2 regions of the Sporosarcina sp. So3-204 genome follow, and region 2 is predicted to be linked to the other one. Evidence: riboswitches for the same ligand, from Rfam matches in the RefSeq annotation. Region 2 holds a riboswitch; the other holds the start of a gene.
What was found. A riboswitch is a leader RNA that binds a small molecule or an ion and turns the genes downstream of it on or off. The one in region 2 is predicted to bind S-adenosylmethionine.
Positions count from the first base shown of each region.

Region 1: it holds a riboswitch for S-adenosylmethionine, as region 2 does, so the genes downstream of both, metK (methionine adenosyltransferase) here and AC3RV6_RS01040 (O-acetylhomoserine aminocarboxypropyltransferase/cysteine synthase family protein) in region 2, are expected to answer to the same signal.

Region 1 is NZ_CM176485.1:2,773,260-2,779,605, forward strand. It holds gene scpC (succinyl-CoA:acetate CoA-transferase ScpC) at 1-710, shown strand, start outside; gene metK (methionine adenosyltransferase) at 875-2,080, opposite strand; SAM riboswitch class I at 2,270-2,389, opposite strand; gene pckA (phosphoenolpyruvate carboxykinase (ATP)) at 2,576-4,162, shown strand; gene AC3RV6_RS13600 (alpha/beta hydrolase family protein) at 4,206-4,991, opposite strand; gene AC3RV6_RS13605 (NUDIX domain-containing protein) at 4,981-5,442, opposite strand; gene AC3RV6_RS13610 (transposase) at 5,457-5,765, opposite strand; gene AC3RV6_RS13615 (putative motility protein) at 5,849-6,031, opposite strand; gene AC3RV6_RS13620 (Dps family protein) at 6,114-6,346, opposite strand, start outside.
Region 2 is NZ_CM176485.1:203,510-209,855, forward strand. It holds gene AC3RV6_RS01000 (MBL fold metallo-hydrolase) at 1-189, shown strand, start outside; gene AC3RV6_RS01005 (metal-sensitive transcriptional regulator) at 253-516, shown strand; gene AC3RV6_RS01010 (DsrE/DsrF/DrsH-like family protein) at 580-1,059, shown strand; gene AC3RV6_RS01015 (rhodanese-like domain-containing protein) at 1,090-1,383, shown strand; gene AC3RV6_RS01020 (sulfurtransferase TusA family protein) at 1,438-2,007, shown strand; gene AC3RV6_RS01025 (MBL fold metallo-hydrolase) at 2,013-3,137, shown strand; gene AC3RV6_RS01030 (sulfurtransferase TusA family protein) at 3,167-3,394, shown strand; gene AC3RV6_RS01035 (sulfite exporter TauE/SafE family protein) at 3,454-4,233, shown strand; SAM riboswitch class I at 4,336-4,452, shown strand; gene AC3RV6_RS01040 (O-acetylhomoserine aminocarboxypropyltransferase/cysteine synthase family protein) at 4,567-5,856, shown strand; gene AC3RV6_RS01045 (homoserine dehydrogenase) at 6,045-6,346, shown strand, end outside.

The sequences.
Region 1 (6,346 bases), 1.2 Mb from region 2:
TTGCGAATGCAGTACTTAATGGGATGAAAAATTCAAACTTTAAAGATATTGTAGTTGCTTCAGAAGTTCTACAAGATGGTGTTTTTGATTTAATTGATGCAGGAGTAGTTAAATTTGCATCAGCGACAGCATTTTCACTTTCTAAGAAACGCGTAGATAATTTAGCAGCAGATTTAGTTAAATATAAAGATAAAATTGTATTTAGACCACAAGAGATTTCTAACCATCCGGAAGTTATTCGTCGACTTGGAATCATTTCTTTCAACACTGCGTTGGAAGTTGATATTTACGGAAACGTAAACTCTACTCATGTAAGTGGAACGAAAGTAATGAATGGAATTGGCGGTTCTGGAGACTTTGCTCGAAATGCAAGAATCTCTATTTTCGTAACACAGTCAACAGCAAAAGGTGGAGCTATCTCTACAATCGTTCCATTCGTTTCGCATGTTGACCATACAAACCACGATGTAGATGTAATCGTTACTGAACAAGGCTATGCAGACCTTCGTGGACTTGCACCTACTCAAGCAGCAGAACGTATTATTGAAAATTGTGTTCACCCTGACTATAAGGCACAAGCAAGAGCTTACTTTGAAGAAGCGAAAGCTAGAGGTGGTCAAACGCCACATATTCTAGAAAAAGCATTTTCATGGCATACGAATCTTGCTTCACACGGAACAATGCATGACAAATCAGCAGTAGAAAAGTAATCTATTACTTAAAAAGAGTTGAATGGATAATATCCACTCAACTCTTTTTGTTTTTGAAAAACAGAAAATATAAAAAGCACTATAGTTTGCACGAAACTACTTGCACAAGTCTAAAAGAAATCAAAAAACGCAGATAGGAGGTTCCCCTCACTACCTGCGTACAATTATTTAACTAACAGAGCTACTTTTTCATTTAACAAATTAGCTTTATCTGTTTGCTCCCACGGTAGACTGATATCCGTCCGACCGAAATGACCGTATGCAGCCGTTTGTTTGTATATCGGACGACGTAAATCAAGCATTTTAATAATTCCTGACGGGCGTAAATCAAATAGATCGCGAACGATTTCAACAAGTTTACTTTCTTCGACTGTGCCTGTTCCAAATGTGTCAACTGCAATAGATACAGGTTGTGCGACACCGATTGCATAAGCAAGTTGAACTTCACAGCTTTCAGCAAGTCCTGCAGCGACAATATTTTTTGCCACATAACGAGCAGCATAAGAAGCGGAACGATCGACTTTAGTCGCGTCTTTCCCACTAAATGCACCACCACCATGTCGTGCATAACCACCGTAAGTATCAACGATAATTTTACGACCTGTTAAGCCTACATCACCTTGCGGACCACCAATTACAAAACGGCCAGTAGGATTGATGAAATACTTCGTTTCTGCATCCAGTAATTCAGCTGGAACAACTGGTTCGATAACATACTTTCGAATGTCACGCTTAATCTCTTCAAGCGTAGCATCAGGATCATGCTGTGTTGAAATAACAATTGTATCAATACGTTGCGGCTTATTATCCTCATCGTACTCAACTGTTACTTGTGTTTTTCCATCCGGACGTAAGTAAGTAAGAATACCTTCTTTTCTCACTTGCGCAAGTTTCCGTGCTAGCCTATGTGACATACTAATAGGTAGAGGCATCAATTCTGGAGTTTCATTACAAGCGTATCCAAACATCAATCCTTGATCCCCTGCCCCAATTGCCTCAAGCTCATCATCTGTCATTGATCCTTCACGAGCTTCCAGGGCATTATCTACACCTGCAGCTATATCTGCAGATTGTTCGTCGATTGCAGTTAAAACAGCAGAAGTTTCACAATCGAAGCCATATTTCGCATTAGTATAACCTATTTGTTTTACTGTTTCTCTAACTACTTTCGGAATGTCGACATATGTAGTTGTAGAAATTTCACCTGCAACAAGAACAAGTCCTGTAGTTATAGTTGTTTCGCAAGCGACTCTAGCATTTGGATCCTCTTCTAATATCGCATCCAAAATAGCATCAGAAATCTGATCACACATCTTGTCTGGGTGTCCCTCTGTCACTGATTCCGATGTAAAAAGTCGGCGGTTCGTCATATGATTTCCTCCTAATAACCTACGAGATTGATACGGTACTCACTTTCCCATGTAACACCTGATTTACAGGGGATCGATTTCCAAACCATTACGAGTTACGTACACGAGGTTTAAGGGCAATCGTAGCAAAAAAGCCCTCCGCTCACGTAAAACACATGAGGAAAGGCGTATGTTTGTAAGCACCCTTCACTCTTATCGTCCAAGGATTTGCACCTTGCATCAGGTTTGGCACCTATACACTAACAGTAAATGTTATTGCAGGTTGCCGGGTTTCTCAGGGGCTGCCCCTCCACCAGCTCAGGATAAGAGTATCCGTTCATTAATACATATTACGTAATAAATCGAAATATGTCAAACTTCTTTATGTATAAAATGTGAAAGATGTAATTATTATAGTAAATTAATTTAAATGTGTTATACTAATTCAAGAATAGGATGTTAATCAACAAAGACACCCAAGTAAATGGGAAATCAAGTAAAGGACGGTAAACAAATATGATCTCAGTTAGCGTTAATGACGAGCTTAAAAATCTTCTTTCAGGCGAAAATGTGCACACACAACTTTCAGTTCCACAACTTGTAGAAAAAGCAGTATCACGTGGAGAAGCTGCACTTTCAGCGGATGGTGCAGTAGCAGCACGTACAGGAAAATATACTGGCCGTTCACCTAAAGACAAGTATATCGTCGAAGAAGCAACATCTAAAGACAAAATCGATTGGGGCAATATAAACCGTCCAATTTCTATAGAAGTCTTTAATTCATTATATGAAAAAGTAATTGCTCACTTAAGTAAAAAAGACGAATTATATGTTTTTAAAGGATTTGCTGGTGCAGATACAGCATCACGGTTATCGATTCAAGTTGTAAATGAATATGCGTGGCAAAACCTTTTTGTACATCAATTATTTATTCGTCCAACTGAGGAAGAATTGGCGTCTCATAAAGCACAATTCACAGTTATTGCAGCACCATCTTTTAAGGCTAATCCAGCAGTAGATGGAACCAATTCAGAAACTTTTATTATTGTAAATATAGAAAAGCAAATTGTACTTATTGGTGGAACTGAGTATGCAGGCGAGATGAAAAAATCAATCTTCTCAGTTATGAACTATTTACTACCTGAAAATAATATTATGCCAATGCACTGTTCTGCAAACGTCGGTGAAGATGGCGATGTCGCTTTATTCTTTGGTCTATCTGGTACTGGTAAAACTACTTTATCTGCAGATGGCAATCGTAAACTAATTGGTGATGATGAACATGGCTGGTCTGACAATGGCGTATTTAACATTGAAGGCGGATGTTATGCGAAATGTGTTGGGCTTTCAGAAGAAAAAGAACCAGAAATTTTCAGTGCGATTCGATTTGGTGCAGTTCTAGAAAACGTAGTGCTAGATCCAATTACACGTACTCCTGATTATAACGATACTTCATTAACAGAAAACACACGTGCTGCTTACCCAATTGATGCAATCGACAATATTGTCGTGCCATCTGTTGCAGGGCATCCAAAAACAATTGTATTTCTAACAGCTGATGCTTCTGGCGTTTTCCCACCTATTTCAAAATTAACGAAAGAGCAAGCTATGTACCATTTCTTAAGTGGTTATACTTCAAAACTTGCTGGTACTGAGCGTGGAATTACGGCACCTGAAGCAACATTCTCAACATGCTTTGGTTCACCATTTTTACCACTACATGCAACTGTATATGCTGAAATGCTTGGTAATAAAATTGATGAGCATGATGCACAAGTATACCTTGTAAATACTGGTTGGACTGGCGGTGTTTATGGCGTGGGAAGCCGTATGAACTTAAAATATACGCGTACAATGGTTCGTGCAGCAATAAATGGTGAGTTAAATAATGTTGAAACCGAAGTAAATGCAATATTTGGCTTGCATATGCCAAAAGAGATTCCTGGTGTACCTTCAGAAGTACTTAACCCGCGTAAGACATGGGCAAATGGTGAGGAATATGATAAAAAAGCTAAAGAGCTTTCGAATCTATTCCAAGAAAACTTTAAAAAGTTCGGTAATGTTTCAAAAGATATCTCTGAAAAAGGCGGACCAATAGCATAATAAAAAAACGTCATGTATTTTAATACATGACGTTTTATTAATTTTATTGTGCCTTCATCCAGGCGCATACTCCTTTTAAAACATTTAAGTTCTCAACGGGCGGTATATAATGTGAGTATTTTGGGAAATACCTCGTTTCAACTACCTTCTTTTTATCAAGTAAAGCATTTTCAAGTAATAAAGCTTGTTCAAATGAAACATTTGTATCAAGTATTCCGTGAACAATAAGTACGGGTGCAGTAATATCATTTATTCGAAATAATGCGGTTCGTTCCCGGTAGGCATCCGGGTTATTATTAGGTGTTCCTCCTATCACACGTTTCATCATTCGGCGCAAATCTTTTCGCTCTTTATACATAAAAATAATGTCGGAAACGCCGCCCCATGTAACAATTGAAGTAATGTCATCCCTTAAAATTCCAGTCCACAAGGCCATAATCCCGCCACGTGAAAATGCAAAAAGATGAATCCGATTTCGATTTACTTTAGTACACTGCTTTAGAACTTCAATCGCATTGACAGCATCAAAAAGATCATCACCCGCAAATTCATCCCGTCCTTCTCCCCCTCGATTCCCACGATAATAAGGTGCGAAAACGACAAAACCTTGCGCTGCAATTTGAGCAATTCTTGCCGGACGTACCATACCGACATGTTGTATACCGCCACGTAAGTATATTATACCTTCGTAAGATCCTTCCTTAATTGGTACAGCTAATAAACCTTTTACTTTTACCCCATTCGATAAATACACCTTTTCATAAAGTATAATCGTCGGATTTGGTGATGGATATGGACGACTTCGAACTATTTCACCATTATTTATCATTATTTATCACCCATTTTCGAATGGCTTCCATTCCTTCGTCCTTCATAAAGAAACTTAAATTGTCATTTTTATCAAGTTCATTATCCGTTAACCAAAGCGCACCATCTGTTTCATGTCTCTCATAATTTTCACTCTTATGTAACACTTGCCCAGTAAATACTGTTTTATAGAAAGGTTCAGTATCATAAACTATATACTGGGCAAATACTTTAATATTAGTTATTGTTACACCTGTTTCTTCAAACGTTTCACGAATTGCGGCTTCCTCAATCGTTTCTCCAATTTCCCTTTTCCCACCTGGAAATTCATTTCCACGATTTGGGTTTATAGTGAGCAGCCACTTGCCCTCATGTTTCAAAACAACGAGGACATGGCCGGCATCAGGATTAAAGCATTTTTCTTCAAACGTTAAATCCACATCAAATCGATTTAAATCTTTAAAAGATATCATACAAATCCTCACTTTCACCGAAAATACGGCAGTTGTTCAATAAACCTTTTAGTTTTATTATCAGAATATTCATGAATTAAAGCATAAACCTTTTTAGTTCGTAAATCAATGTCATGATTATCTTTATCATAATGATAAGGCACATAAGGTAAATGCGCCCTGTAAAAATTACGCATTTCTAAATGACTAATCTGTTTAAACAGTTTGTGAAATATTGGGACATGATCATTGTTTATCGCGATTTCATAATCCCAAGGCGAAACATCTGGATGACTATAGACTTTGTGATTTGTAACGGACACATATAATTTTGATTTTCCCATGCAAAACCATCCTTTTTATTGTATAGCATGGTCAATACAAATTAAAACATGCATCTCCTTTTATGGAGATGCATGTTTTTTTATTATGCTTTCACATCAATCGAAGTGCCTTTATGAGGATGAGCAGCAACAGGCTGGTCTGGAAGAGTACCTAGCATTTCAATTGCAGCTGTTTTGTTCATATTTAACGCATTATTTAATACGCTCATTTGCACTGTTGACTGTAAACTTCTAAGTTGGCTCGCCATAATGGAATTCATATCCATAGCTCATACCTCCTTTGACAGTCCTTATATCGGTAAGTACACTATATTTTAAAGGGTTTTATCGAAAGGAATCGCATAACTTTTACTTATTATCTTCTCCAAGAAAAGCATTGAGCATCCATTGGTGCTTTTCAATACTTTGATAAACTGCGTTCAATAAATCTTCAGTCATATCATCACCGATTTTTGCTGCTTCTTCCATACCTTTTTTTAACGATTTCATAATATTATCAAAGTCATCAACAATTGACGATACCATTTGATCTGCTTTTTCTTTTCCAGTCGCTTCTTTTACAACTGATTGATCCAAATGTT
Region 2 (6,346 bases):
CATTTGGAAGGGGCAACACACTTGTTTCTTGGTAAATTACGTAATATACCTATCCCATCAAAAGAAAAAGTACTTCTTCACTGCCAAAGTGGTGCACGGTCGGCAATTGCAGCTAGTATTTTACTTTCACGCGGTTATGATCAAGTGCAGCATATGGCGGGTGGATATAATGCTTATCAATTAAGATAGTTGACATTATACCTATCGGGGTATAATGTGGAGTTATCGTACTAACAGAGAGGAGCTGAGAACATGGTATATGATGACAAAGTTAAAAATAGATTGAAGCGTATTGAAGGTCAGATTAAGGGTATTTTGCGTATGATTGAAGAGGAAAAAGATTGTAAAGACGTGATTACACAATTGTCAGCTTCTCGTTCTGCCATTGACCGAGCGATAGGTGTCATCGTTAGCTCCAATTTAATTGAGTGTATACTTGAAGCAGAAGAAAATGATACATTGGCAAAAGAAGAAATTATTAAAGAAGCTGTAGAATTACTTGTAAAGAGTCGCTAATTAAGAGGACTTTTTCTTTTTTTAATAAAATAATACCCCTGTGGGTAATTAGGAGAGATTTGATTGTCAGAAACGAAAAAAACAACGATTGTATTATTTAGTGGTGAGTATGATAAAGCGATGGCTGCTTATATTATTGCGAATGGAGCAGCGGCTTATGATCATGAAGTAACGATATTCCATACATTTTGGGGTCTGAACGCGTTACGAAAAGATGAGCAAGTTCCGGTTAAGAAAAACTTGTTAGAAAAAGTATTTGGCAAAATGATGCCACGTGGTGCAGATAAGATGGGTATTTCAAAAATGAATTTTGCGGGTATGGGTCCAAAAATGATTAAACATGTCATTAAAAAGCATAATGCAATGACTTTACCGCAGCTAATTGAAATGGCAGAAGAGCAAGAGGTTAAGCTTGTTGCTTGTACGATGACCATGGATCTCCTTGGATTACGTCAAGAAGAACTGCTAGACGGCATTGAGTATGCTGGAGTCGCCGCATATCTCGGCAATGCGCAAGATGGAAATGTGAACTTATTTATCTAATGGATGAAGCTTACAAGGAGAGGTTAAGAAATGACAACAACGACTATAGAAGTTGAAAAATTACTAGCGCAAAAAGAACCTCTTCACATTATAGATGTGCGTGAAGTGGATGAAGTTCGTAATGGGAAAATTCCAGGAGCTATTAACATCCGGCTAGGCTTACTAGAGGCTCGTATGAATGAGTTGGATAAAAAGAAAGAATATATAAAGGTCTGTCAATCAGGTGGGCGTAGCGGTCAAGCGACAAACTTTTTAAAAAAATGGGGATATCAAGCTGTTAATATGATAGGCGGTATGCAAGCTTATAAAGGCCCGATCGAGTAATTTTTTTAATTAAAAAATATACCCATACACGTATAGGTAAAAGGAGAAGATGGAATGATAAAAGTAGATTTTGTACTAGATGCAAAACAATTAGCATGTCCAATGCCAATTGTTAAAACGAGAAAAGCTGTTAAAGAGTTAGAACCTGGAAATGTAATCGAAGTGCAAGCAACGGATAAAGGATCAACTGCAGACTTAAAAGCTTGGGCAGAAGGAGTAGGTCATGACTATCTTGGAACAATAGAAGAAGAAGGGGTGCTGAAACACTATGTTCGTAAAACGAGTGGAGAAGAAAAGAATGAGACGAAGCATCCACATGTCATTTCAAATGAAGCATTACAAGCTATTTTGAATGAAAAGCCAATCATACTTGATGTTCGTGAATCTGCGGAGTATGCATTCAATCATATTCCAGGGACGCAGTCTATTCCTTTGGCGGATTTAGAAAATGTAGTTGATAGTTTTGATAAAGAAGCGGATATTTACGTCATTTGTCGTACAGGTAATCGTAGTGATGTCGCGGCTCAGAAGTTAACCGAAGAAGGATTTAAATATGTGAAAAATGTTATACCAGGTATGAGTCAATGGAATGGACTTACGGAAAATACGGCGGGGGGCTTATGAGTATGATGGCTATATCGATGTCTGCAAGTGAAATCGCAAAAAAAGTTGTGAACAAGGAATCATTTTTTATTTTAGATGTAAGAAATAGTGATGCGTTTGATGATTGGAAAATAGAAGGGAAAAATATTCAATACCTTAATATTCCCTATTTTGATTTGTTAGATGGGGTTGAGGAAATAATGGATCAACTTCCCGAGGATCAGGACATTGTTGTCGTCTGTGCGAAAGAAGGTTCCTCATTAATGGTAGCCGAGATGATCGCTGAAGAAGGGCGCGACGTTTATTATTTAGCAGGCGGCATGAAGATGTGGAGTGAACATTTAGAACCGGTAAAAATTGGTGATTTGAAGAATGGTGGAGAATTATATCAATTCGTTCGAATAGGTAAAGGATGCTTGTCTTATATGGTTGTCTCAAATGGCGAGGCAGCTATTATTGATGCAACGCGTATGACGGATGTGTTTATAAAATTTGCGGAAAAACTAAATGTAACGATTAAGCATGTGTTAGATACGCATCTTCATGCAGACCATATTTCCGGGGGTAGGGAAATCGCAACACAAGTAGGTGGAACATATTGGCTGCCACCCAAAGATGCCGTAGAGGTTACATTTTCATATGGAGCATTGGAAGAAGGAAAAGTGATTACGATTGGGCATACGTCAATTGACATTCAACCACTTTATTCTCCAGGCCACACAATTGGTTCAACTTCATTTATTGTAGACGACCAATATTTATTGTCTGGCGATATTCTTTTCATCGACTCGATTGGACGTCCTGATCTTGCAGGACTTGCCGAGGATTGGGTTGGGGATTTAAGGGAGACATTGTACACACGTTACAAAAAGTTAGCAAAAGATCTCATTGTTCTTCCAGCGCATTTTATGGTGATTGAAGAATTAAATGCAGATGGAAGTGTGTCAGAGAAAATTGGTACTTTATTTGCAGAAAATCATGGTCTAAATATTGAGAGTGAAATTGAATTTAGAAAGCTTGTAACGGAAAACTTACCGCCACAGCCAAATGCTTATCAAGAAATTCGTAAAGTGAATATGGGTCACATAAACCCTGATGAAGAAACGCAACGTGAAATGGAAATAGGGCCAAATCGTTGTGCGGTAAGATAACTTTTTAAAATTTGAGGAGGAAAATTGAAATGAAAGTAGATAAAGTATTAGATGCAAAAGGCTTAGCGTGTCCGATGCCTATTGTGAGAGCAAGGAAAGTGATGAAGGAAATGGCAACAAATGAGGTGCTAGAAATTCTGGCCACTGATAAAGGTTCTGTTGCAGATTTAGCTGCTTGGTCAAAATCAGGTGGTCACGAGTTACTGAAACATGAAGAATCAAATGGCATTTTTACGTTTTGGATTAAAAAAGGATAATGAATATGGGGGTATCTTGATAGAGAGATACCCTTGTTTTTTTGAAAGGAGTTGATGTGATGAGTTTCACATTCATCATCATGCTATTTGCCATTGGATTTATCGGTTCCTTTGTTTCTGGTTTGGTTGGAATTGGTGGTGCAATTATTAATTATCCGATGTTATTATATATCCCCTCTCTACTAGGGTTTGCAGCATTCTCTTCGCATGAAGTTTCAGGGATTAGTGCGGTACAAGTATTATTTGCAACACTATCAGGCGTGTGGGCTTATCGTAAAAGTGACTACATTAACAAAAAACTAGTTATATATATGGGATCCAGCATCATTATCGGGAGTTTTATAGGTGGTTTTGGGTCAACCGCGATGTCTGAAGGAGCTGTGAATTTCGTATACGGCATTTTAGCGACAATAGCAGCAGTTATGATGTTCATTCCGAAAAAGCAGTTAGATGATGTTCCAGCTGATCAATTAATATTTAATCATTGGTTAGCGGCGGCATTTTCTTTTATTGTTGGAATTGCAGCAGGAATTGTAGGCGCAGGTGGTGCTTTTATTCTTGTACCAATTATGTTGGTTGTGTTGAAAATACCTACTCGAATGACAATTGCGACTTCACTAGCAATTACACTTATTTCCTCGATCGGGTCAACAATTGGCAAGGTGTCAACTGATCAAGTGCTTTACGGACCTGCATTGGTCTTGATTGTAGCTAGTTTAATCGCTGCACCATTAGGCGTGAAGATTGGGCGGAAATCAAATACGAAAGTATTGCAAGGGGTTTTAGCGTTCCTTATTTTAGGGACGGCTATTAAAATATGGCTAGACTTCTTATATTGAGTTGCTAGTATGAAACTTCAGAACAATTACTAAATAACGCTTGACATTCAATAGAGTGTCCCTCTATACTGTGTAACAAGATGGAAAACAGAATCAATCATACTCTTATCAAGAGCGGCAGAGGGAATAGGCCCTGTGATGCCCAGCAACCGGCAAGTTATGAACTTGCACAGGTGCTACTTCCTACAGTTTCGTGCAAACGATTCTGAAAGATAAGAGGAGGAATTAGCGAAAGCATAACCCTCTTCTTAAGTGAAGGGGGTATTTTTATTTTCTGAAATTATCCCTAACGCACCCGTATATCTATCTAAAAAACACTGGAGGTAATAGAAAATGACAAACTTAAAACCTGAAACACAATTATTGCACGGCGGACAACAACCAGATCCAACAACAGGATCACGCGCTGTACCAATTTATAGAACGACTGCATATGTATTCCCTGATACGGAACATGCACAAGGTGTATTTGCATTGCAAAAGGCAGGTAATATCTATTCCCGTATAACAAACCCTACTGTTGATGTGTTTGAACAGCGTGTTGCATTATTAGAAGGTGGTTCCGCAGCAGTTGCTTTATCTTCAGGTATGGCAGCAATTGCTTTCTCTGTTATGAATATCGCAGAAGCTGGGGATGAAATTATTGCAGCTAGCAACTTGTATGGTGGTACATTTAACTTATTTGCAGTAACACTTCCACGTTATGGTATTAATGTGAAGTTTGTTGATTCGACTGACCCTGAAAACTTCCGAGCAGCGATTACAGATAAAACGAAGGGGATATTTGCTGAAACTGTGGGTAACCCAAGTTTAAATGTTCTTGATATCGAGGCTGTTGCAAATATTGCACATGAAAATGGACTTCCATTACTTATTGACAATACATTCCCATCACCTTATGGTTCAAATCCAATTGAATTTGGTGCAGATGTGGTTATTCATTCAGCAACAAAATGGATTGGCGGACATGGTACAACAATCGGTGGCGTAGTTGTTGATGCTGGAAAGTTTGATTGGACGCAAGGAAGATTTTCTGGCTTTACGGAGCCGGACACGACGTATCATGGTCTTCGATACGGTATCGATGCAGCAGGCGCGGCATTTGCAACGAAACTTCGAGTTCAATTATTACGCGACTTTGGCCCTTGCTTAAATCCGGATAGTGCATTTAATTTCTTACAAGGACTTGAGACGCTTCATTTACGAGTTCCAAGACATAATGAAAATGCGTTAGCAGTTGTGAAATTCTTGAAAGAACATCCTTCTGTAGAATGGGTTAACTATAATGGGCTTGAAGATCATCCATCTTATGAGCTCGGGAAAAAATATTTGAAAAACGGCTTTGGTTCAATTGTAAACTTTGGTATTAAAGGTGGACGTGATGAGGGTCGTAAAGTAATTGATAACGTGAAAATCTGGTCGCATGTTGCAAATGTTGGGGATGCGAAGTCACTTATTATACATCCTGCTTCAACGACACATCAACAGTTGAGTGCTAAAGATTTAGTAAAGTCGGGCGTTTCTGAAGATTTGATTCGTCTATCAGTCGGACTTGAATCTGTAGAAGATACGATTGCAGATCTAGCCCAAGCGATTGAAATAGCGGTTCCGGTAAACGTTTAACTAAATTAGGTTAAGTTCCAACTTAAAGTAGTTACTAGTGCCGAAAATACCGGCTGTCGGATGTTACTGATCTCCAGGGGTATTTTTCGAATGAGCCCAAAAAGGTCTGGAAGCAATTACACAGGGTTGTGGTGGAAGGCGAATGTTTTTTTGGATAATTTGATTGAGTAGTTTATGGAGGTGGCGAAATGTCATCAATCAAAGTAGCTATATTAGGCTTTGGTACTGTAGGAGAAGGTATTTACAAAGTTTTAAATGAAAAAAAAGAACAAATCAAAAAGAATACAGGTTATACAATTGAAGTTGCAGCAATCCTGGTGCGAGACAAGACCAAAGATCGTCTAGTTGCGCCCGATGTGCTTATTACAGATAATATTAATGAAATATTGTTAAACTCAGATATAGATGTGCTTTTTGAAGCGATAGTTGGCGAGGAACCTGCTTACACATATCTTTCTGAAGCAATAGAAAAGAGATTCCATATCATTAC